2 regions of the Sphingobium rhizovicinum genome follow, and region 2 is predicted to be linked to the other one. Evidence: riboswitches for the same ligand, from Rfam matches in the RefSeq annotation. Region 2 holds a riboswitch; the other holds the start of a gene.
What was found. A riboswitch is a leader RNA that binds a small molecule or an ion and turns the genes downstream of it on or off. The one in region 2 is predicted to bind cobalamin.

Region 1: linked by a shared signal. The riboswitch ahead of ACFOKF_RS05645 (TonB-dependent receptor plug domain-containing protein) and the one ahead of ACFOKF_RS23465 (DUF1636 domain-containing protein) in region 2 are both predicted to bind cobalamin.

Annotation. Positions count from the first base shown of each region.
Region 1 covers NZ_JBHRVU010000004.1:873,018-877,431, forward strand. The annotation lists gene mobA (molybdenum cofactor guanylyltransferase) at 1-464, opposite strand, end outside; gene fdhD (formate dehydrogenase accessory sulfurtransferase FdhD) at 581-1,393, shown strand; cobalamin riboswitch at 1,463-1,673, shown strand; gene ACFOKF_RS05645 (TonB-dependent receptor plug domain-containing protein) at 1,842-3,680, shown strand; gene ACFOKF_RS05650 (ABC transporter substrate-binding protein) at 3,717-4,414, opposite strand, start outside.
Region 2 covers NZ_JBHRVU010000005.1:1,029,973-1,034,386, forward strand. The annotation lists gene ACFOKF_RS23455 (histidine phosphatase family protein) at 1-436, opposite strand, end outside; gene cobT (nicotinate-nucleotide--dimethylbenzimidazole phosphoribosyltransferase) at 436-1,449, opposite strand; gene ACFOKF_RS23465 (DUF1636 domain-containing protein) at 1,446-1,853, opposite strand; cobalamin riboswitch at 2,054-2,242, opposite strand; gene ACFOKF_RS23470 (GMC family oxidoreductase) at 2,241-3,860, opposite strand; gene ACFOKF_RS23475 (PQQ-dependent dehydrogenase, methanol/ethanol family) at 3,869-4,414, opposite strand, start outside.

The DNA of each region.
Region 1 (4,414 bases), on a different contig from region 2:
ACCTCCACGATCCGGGCGCCGATGCGCTCCAGCCAGCCATAGATGGATCGGTTATTCTCTTCGTCCAGATGCGCGTCCAGTTCGAACGCCAATGTTGCCGGCCACCAGCCGAGCAGTTGCTGGCCCTGTAGCACGGCAGGCTTGTCGCCGATCAGCGCGGCGGGCAATTCCGCCGGGTAGAATGGCATGTCGCAGCCGGTGGTCAGCACGCCGATAAATCCGTGACTCAGCGCATGATGCAGCGCTGCATTCAATCCGCCCAGTGGCCCCATGTCGGGATGCGGGCGATCCGCCAGTCCGCCCTCGCGTCCGCATAGCACGACGTCAGCGACATGGGGGGCAAGGCCGGCCATCGCATGATCGAGCAGGGTTTTTCCGTCGAGCAATGCCAGCGCCTTGTCGCTGCCGAATCGGCTGGATCTTCCACCAGCCAGCACGGCGCCCAATATCGGTCCACTGCGCATATCCGCCTCCATCATCAGCGCGGTCTGAGCATAGCATATTTCAGCCCGATATTCTGCATCAGCCGTGGTGCAGGACGCGCATTGCTACATGTCGGGCCGGGCCATAGATTGTGGGGATGCATGATGAGAATGATGTTCTGCCGCCGAATACCCACCTGACCTTCATCCGGCTCACCCCGGACGGCGCGGCCACGCCGATCGATCGGCAACTGGCGGAAGAAGTGCCGGTCGTGATCGAATATAATGGCGCGGGCTATGCTGTGCTGATGGCGACGCCGACCGATATTGGCGATCTGGTGCAGGGGTTCAGTCTGGCCGAGCGACTGATGACGCGGGAGGATGCGCTGCTGGACGTCGATGTGCATCGTACCGACAGCGGTGTGATCGCCCGCGCGACATTGCCGCCGCACCGGACCGAGGGGTTGCTCGATCGGGTGCGACATCGTGCGTCGGATAGTAGTTGCGGCCTGTGCGGGATCGAGAATCTGGAGCAGGCGATCCGGCCGTTGCCGCGCGTGACGACGACTTCGCGGGCGGACCGGGCCGCGATCTTCCATGCGCTGGAGGCTTTGCGCGATCATCAGCCCCTGAACGCCGCCACTGGTGCCGCCCATGCCGCCGCGCTGGTCGGTGCGGATGGCGCGATCCGGCTGGTGCGGGAGGATGTCGGGCGGCACAATGGGTTCGACAAGCTGATCGGCGCGATGGCGCGGCAGGGCATGGATTGGGATGGCGGTTTTGCGCTGCTGTCCTCACGCTGCTCCTATGAACTGGTGGAGAAGGCGGCGCTGGCCGATTGCCCGCTGCTCGTCACCATTTCCGCGCCGACCCGCCTGGCGACGGAACGCGCGGCGGCGGCGGGATTGCCGCTGGTCGCGCTGGCCCGATCCGACGCGCTGTTGCTGCGGGGCAACGCTGTGGCGCTTTAATCGCGCCCTGCTTGGATTCGCCCCGGCTTTCCCGTACAGCGCCGCGCGTGGGGAGGGGTTGTTCTTTTCCTGCAAACAGATCGCGCCGGTGCCCGTGAGGGCTGAAACGGGAATGCGGTGCGGGTGCGCGAGCGCCCAATTCCGTGGCTGTCCCTGCAACTGTAAGCGGATAGCGCGATGCATGGGGTCGAAAGACCGGCCACTGGAGCCCATCCGGGAAGGCTGATGCATCGTGCAACGACCCGCGAGCCAGGAGACCTGCCGGCGCTTGGTCGCTCTGCTTTGGTCCAGGGGATGGCCGGGGCACGGTGGGTTTTCCGTCGAGCGACGCCGTGCGGCCGGGGCCGCATCGGGTTGCGGCGGGACATGGCGTCATCCCTCCAACATCCGACCGCCTGCGCGGACGCCCCGACCCTGATAGTCGCCATGCGACGCCATAGGGGCTTATATGTTGAAAATGGGAATATCGCTCGCGGCCTTGCTGGCTGCGACACCGGCACTGGCGCAGGAGGACGAGATCATCGTCACCGCCACCGGCATCGAACAGCCGCGCGACGAAGTAGGGCAGGCGATCACCGTCATCGACGCGAAGACGATCGAGCAGCGGCAGGCGACCGACATCGTCGATCTGCTGGCGACGACGCCGGGCGTGCGCTTCAACCGCAACGGATCGACCGGCGGCGTGACCAGCGTGTCGCTGCGCGGAGCGGAAACGACGCAGACTCTGGTGCTGATCGACGGGGTGAAGGTGAATGATCCCAGCGGTATCGGCGACGGCTATGATTTCGGCCATTTGCTGACCGCCAATATCCGCCGGGTCGAAGTGCTGCGCGGCTCCAATTCGGTCGTCTATGGCAGTCAGGCGATCGGCGGCGTCGTCAACCTGATGACCGGGACGCCGGCCGAAGGTTTCGCGGGCAATGCCTCGATCGATTATGGCTATGCCGATACGCTCAATGCCAAGGCGGATGTGTCCGGCACCGCCGGTATTGCGTCCGGCGGGATCGGTGCGGCTTATTATCGCACCGACGGCATTTCCTCGGCCGCTGGCGGCACCGAGCGGGATGGCTATGAGAATATCGCCACCAACGCCCGGCTGAAGCTGGCCTTCACCGATACTCTGAGCCTCGACCTGCGCGGCTATTATATCTATGCCGACCTCGATTATGACAGCTTCTTCGGCGCGCCCGCCGACAGCAGCGACGTTTCGAAGGTCGACCAATATGTCGGCTATGCCGGCGTCAATCTGGCGCTGCTGGACGGCAAGCTGACCAACCGCGCGGCCGTCACCTGGATGCGCAACGACCGCGACTATTATTTCGTGCGCGGCACCGACCCGGATTATGGCTATTCGGGCACCAATTTGCGCTTCGAATATGAGGGCGTCTATGCCCCGGTCGATCAGGCGAAGCTGGTCTTCGGTTACGAGCATGAACGGCCCGATTATGATTATTTCGGATTTGGCGACACCGCGAGCGCGAAGATCAACATCGACAGCGTCTATGGTCTGGCGATCGTGAAGCCCTTCACCGGCCTCGCCGTCACCGGCGGCCTGCGCCATGACGATCATAGCCAGTTCGGCGGCGCGACCACCTTTGGCGCGAACGCCAACTACACGCCCAATGGCGGCGCGACCAATATCCGCGTCAGCTATGGCGAAGGGTTCAAGGCGCCGTCGCTCTATCAGCTGTATGATCCATGGAGCGGCAATCGTGCGCTGACGCCCGAACGGTCGAAAAGCTATGACGTTGGGCTGGATCAGAGTCTGGCCGGCGGCCGTGCGCAGTTGTCGGTCACGGCCTTCCGCCGCGATACCCGCAACCAGATCAATTATGATTACGTCACCTATACCTATGGCAATCTGGATCGCACCCGGGCCAAGGGCGTGGAAGCATCGGTTGCGCTGAAGCCGGTCGATGCGCTGACGGTGACGGGCAGCTACAGCTATGTCGACGCGCGCGATCGTTCGGCTGGCGCGGCGACCTATGGCAATCGCCTTGCCCGCCGCGCGGCCAATGCGGTCAGCCTGTCGGCCGATTATGACTGGTTCTTCGGCCTGTCGACCGGCGCGACCGTCACCATGGTCGGCGACAGTTTCGACGATGCGGCCAATACGCGGCGGCTGGACGGCTATGCGCTGGTCGGGCTGCGCGCGTCCCTGCCGGTTGGCGATCATCTGGAAGTCTATGGCCGCATCGACAATCTGTTCGATGAAGGATACGCCACGGCCTATGGCTATAACACATTCGGCCGCGCCGCTTATGGCGGGGTGCGTGTCCGTTTCTGACGATTGCAGGGAAGGGCGGGCGTGATGCCCGCCCTTTCAGCGCGGCGCGTTCAGGCGCGTCGTGATTGCGCGTGCGGCCTGCACATAGGCGGGGCCGCCGCAGACGGTCCAGCTTTGCGGCAGGCTGATGCGCGGGATGCGGGCGAGAGCGGGATGGTGCAGCATTTCGGTTCCCTGATCGACCACATGGTCGGTGGCGCTTTCCACGATCAGCCAGTCGGGCCGGGCAGCGACCATCTCCTCCAGCGAAACCTGCGCCAGCGCGGGCTTGCCGAGTTTTGCGGCAAGGTTGGTGAGGCCGACCCGATGCATCAGATCGTCGATCAAGGTGCCGGTGCCGGTCATATAGCCGCGCCGCTGATAATAAGCCGCCACGCCGCCGCGCCGGGCCTTTGGCAGGGCGGCAAGGTCGCGGTTCATCCGCGCGATCAGCGCTTCGCCCCGGTCGACATGGCCGACGGCGTGGGCGACTTGGCGGATCTGGTCGAGGATCGCGGCATAGCTGTCGGCGCTGGCGACGCCCAGCGTGCGCCACTGGCCCGGCGGCGCACCGGCGACGGCACCCGGACCCAGCGGGAAACCGACCAGCAGGTCGGGCCGGATCGCCAGCACTTCCTCCGACGGACGGCGCAGCGTGCGATGGCCGCGCGCCTTGTCCGCCGCCGCCGACAGTTCGGGATCGCGGGCATTGCTGCTGAGCGCCGCAATCTGCCCCGGATCGGCCAGCGCCAGCA
Region 2 (4,414 bases):
CGCGCATCGCCCCGCCATGGGTGACGATCAATGCCGGTTCGGCCGACAGATCGGCAATCGCCGCGCCGACCCGCGCCACCAGCGCCGACCAGCGCTCGCCTCCGGGCGGCGGGCTAGCGTCAGGGTCGGCATGGAATTGCGCCAGCGCACCCGCGTCCAGCGTCGCCGGATCGGCGCCGTCCCACGCGCCAAAATCCAGCTCCCGCCATCGCACGTCGATCCGGGGCGTCAGGCCGCAATCCTGCGCGATCGCCGCCGCCGCCTGCGCCGTACGCGACAGGTCGGAACACTGGATCGCCGCCACATCCAGCCCCTTCGCCCGCGCCCGACAGGCGGCGATCCCCGCATCGGTCGAAGGCCAGTCGCCATGTCCCAGCAACCGCCCCGTTTCCGCCGGCGCGCCATGCCGCATCAGGTGGAGCAGCACGCTTTGCATCAACCGGCCGACACGCCCGCGTCGGCAAAGGTCGCCATCTGGTCATGCATCGCCAGCGCGGACCGCATCACCGCAACCGCAACCGCGCCGCCGCTGCCCTCACCCAGCCGCATGCCCAGGTCCAGCAGCGGCGTCAGCACCAGCCGTTTTAGCAGGCGTCCATGTGCCGCTTCGGCCGAACGATGGCCGGCGATCACATGGTTGCAAATGTCCGGTGCCCCTGCCGCCATCGCCCCCAGCGCAGCAGAACAGACAAAGCCGTCCAGCACCACGGGAATAAGATGATGCCGCGCCGCCAGCATCGCCCCGGCCATCGCCGCGATTTCACGCCCGCCCACGCAGCGCAGCGTTTCGAACGGCGTTCTGGGCAAATCGGCATGGCAGGCCATGGCAAGGTCGAGCACCTGTCGCTTGACCATCTGGCCATGCGCCCCAACCCCGGTGCCTGCGCCAACCCAATTCTGCGCCGTACCGCCGAAACTGCGCAGGCACAGCGCCGCCGCCGCCGTAGTGTTGCCAATGCCCATTTCGCCCAGCAACAACAGGTCCAGCGACGGATCGACCGCATCGGCTCCCGCATTGATCGCCGCCAGACATTGCGCCTCGCTCATCGCCGGTTCGACCGTGAAGTCCGCCGTCGGCCGGTCCAGATCGATCGGCACGATACGCAGGTCCAGTCCCGCCGCCCCGGCCAGCGCGTTGATAGCCGCGCCCCCGGCGGCGAAATTGGCCACCATCTGCGCCGTCACTTCTGCAGGAAAGGCGCTGACCCCATGCCGGGTCACGCCATGATTGCCGGCGAAGACCAGCGCCAGGCCATGGTCGATCCGCGGCCGCGCCCGCCCCTGCCATCCCGCCATGAACAACGCAATGTCTTCCAGCCGGCCCAGCGATCCGGCCGGCTTGGTCAGTTGCATCTGTCGCGCGGCGGCGGCATCGCGCGCCGCCTGATCCGGGCCGGGCAGCGACGCCAGCGCCGCCTCGAACGCGGCGACGGTTGGAAAGCGGCTCATGTCGCGACGAAACCGGGCGGCGGGGTGCGGACGATGAAATGACCCTTCACCCCCTGCGGCCAGTCGGCAAAGGGCACGCGGCCATGCTCGCTCTCCGCATAATGGGCGGCATAGTCCAGGATCGCGCGCGCAGCCTCCTCATCGGGGGTGAAGCGCCCCAACACATAACCGACTTTGCCCGGCGCGCGCAGATGGACGGTGCAATGCTCCGAACAGGCGAACAGGCAGGGCATGTCCTGCACTGCGACACCCTCATAGCGGGGCGACTGGGCCTTCACCCGCCGCAATGCTTCCGCCAGCCGCGCGCCGCCGCGCACGCCTTCCGCATCCTCGCGCGCATCGGGCGAATGGCGACAGCTGTTGCACACCACCACTGCGGGCACATCCTCGACCGGCCGCAACATGGCTCAGGCCGGCCTCTGGCTGGAAAATCTATATATAAATGACGCGCGCATCATGATCCCCGGTCCGTGACAGGACCGCGCGGCGACGAAACGACGATGCAATGCACTTCACGCGCACGACATCCCCGCCGCGCTCCCGCACGGTCGGCTCGTCGTTGCGCGAGGGATGACCCCGTTCGCCCGGCACACCCTGTCCGGTCGAAGAACGACCACGGCCGGCAGGTCTCCTGGCTTGCGGGTCAATGCCGGGGCGAAGCGCCTTCTCGGGACAGGCGTCCCAATGGCTTGTGCCTCGCTGGCTCGCCGCTCACAGTTGCAGGGGCAGCCGGGGTCTTGAACCCCGTTCCCTTTTGATCCCCTTGCGGGGAACCGGACGCAGCGCCGGCCCTATCGGACTTGGCTGGGGCGATCAAGGCGCTTGAGGACATGGTCCGCGCCCTTGTCGCCAATCATGATCGCCGTCGCATTGGTGTTGCCCGCCGGCAGCGTCGGCATGACCGAGGCATCGGCCACCCACAGGCCGTCAATGCCGATCACCGCCAGATCGGCATCGACCACCGCCTGCGGATCGTCCGCCCTGCCCATCTTCGCCGTGCCGACCGGGTGATAGAGCGGGATCGACGCCATCTTCACATAGGCGCGCAACTGTTGCGGATCGGTCAGGTCAGGTCCGGGCCGCAATTCATCTATTATATGTGTCGCAATCGGTGTCTCACGCAGGATCGACCGGGCGATGCCGATCCCCTCGACGATCTGGTCGATGTCATCGTCGCTGCCCAGCTGGCGATGCGCGATCTTCGGCGGCGCGAAAGCATCGGCCGATCGCAGGCTGATCCGTCCGCGATGACTGGGCCGCATCAATCCGACCAGCGTCGAGACGGACGGCGTCTTGCGCAGCATCAGCCGGCCCCGCGCATCAAAGTCGAACGCGAAGGCGGCGAAGCTGATCTGGAGATTGGGCGCGGGCAAATCCGACCGGCTTTTCACGAACGCCTGGGCGTGGCCGATCGCCGTGGTCAGCGCGCCCCGCCGGGCAAGCGCATAGCGCAACAACTGCCATGCTCCGCGCAGTCCCTGCGCATCGCTGTTCAGCGTCCTCACATCGACTTCGTTGACGACATGGGTGCCGACATGATCCTGCAAATTGCCGCCGACGCCGGGCAGATCGCGCACGACATCAATGCCATGAGCGCGCAGATGATCGGCCGGACCGATGCCCGACAGCATCAGCAGGCGCGGCGTGTTCATCGCGCCGGCGCTCAGCACCACGCCATGACGCGCGCGCAGCATCTTTTCGACGCCATCCTGCCAATAGACGATGCCGATGGCGCGATTATTGTCGATCAGGATACGCAGCAATTGCGCGCCCAGCAGGATGGCGGGCGCTTTGCCGCCACGCCGTTCGTGCAGATAGCCTCGCGCCGCCGAACAGCGCTCACCGCCCCGCTGCGATACCTGCACATAATCGACGCCCTCGGCGCTTTCGCCATTCAGGTCTGGCGATCGGGCGATGCCTGCCGCCTGCGCCGCGGCGATCCATTGATCGGTAATCGGATAACGCGCACGGCCTTCCGACACCGCAATCGGCCCACCCGCGCCGCGCCATGTGTCGGCGCCGCGCTCATTATCCTCCAGCCGCCGGAAATAGGGCAGGACCGCTTCATAATCCCAGCCCGCCACGCCCTGCCGCGCCCATTCGTCATAATCCCAGCGATGGCCACGAATGAACATCATGCCGTTGAGCGCGCTGCCCCCGCCCAGCATCCTGCCCGCCGGCCAGATGTCCGCCCGCCCGCCCAGCGACGGGTCCGGCTCCACCTGATAACACCAGTCATAGGCCGGGTTCTGGACGATCGCGCTGGTCAGCGCCGGGATGCGCGATCGCATATGCCGGTCGGTCCCGCCCGCCTCGATCAGCGCGACGGCAAGGCCCGCTTCGGCGAGCCGCCCGGCCATGGCGCATCCCGCCGACCCGCCGCCAACGACGATGAGATCCGTCTCTTCCATGATCATTCCTAGAAATTGGACATGATGGCGGCGCTGGGCGCGTCGATCGGCTGGCCCGCCGCCCGCATCTTCGTTTCGCGTGCGTGCAGCTTGCCCTGTTCGTCGATCAGCCAGGCGTGGATCGCATCCACATCCTGAACGCTCAGCAGGTCATCCCAGCGCGGCATCCCGCCGGGCAGCAACACCCCCTCCCGCACGATCGGCGCGAAGACATCATGCGTCGCCGGCTGCATCCGGCGCAGATCGGGCGCGGTGGAGCGCAACTGATTGCTGTGGCAGATAGCGCAATTCTGGAAGAACAGCGCCTGCCCCTGCGCGATCGTCGCTGAAGTCACGCCCGGCTTTTGCGCAGGCGGTGCGAGCGCGGCCTCCATCGGCGGCAATTCCGCCGGTTTGGGCACCGGCCCGCCGTCCAGCCTGAACACCAGGATGCGGTTGGCGTTGCCATAGCGATAGGCGGCCGAATAGCGCGGCACATAGCCCCATCCGCCACCGCCAAAGCCCGTCGCGACCGCAACATATTGCACGCCCTTCACCCGATAGGTCATGGGCGC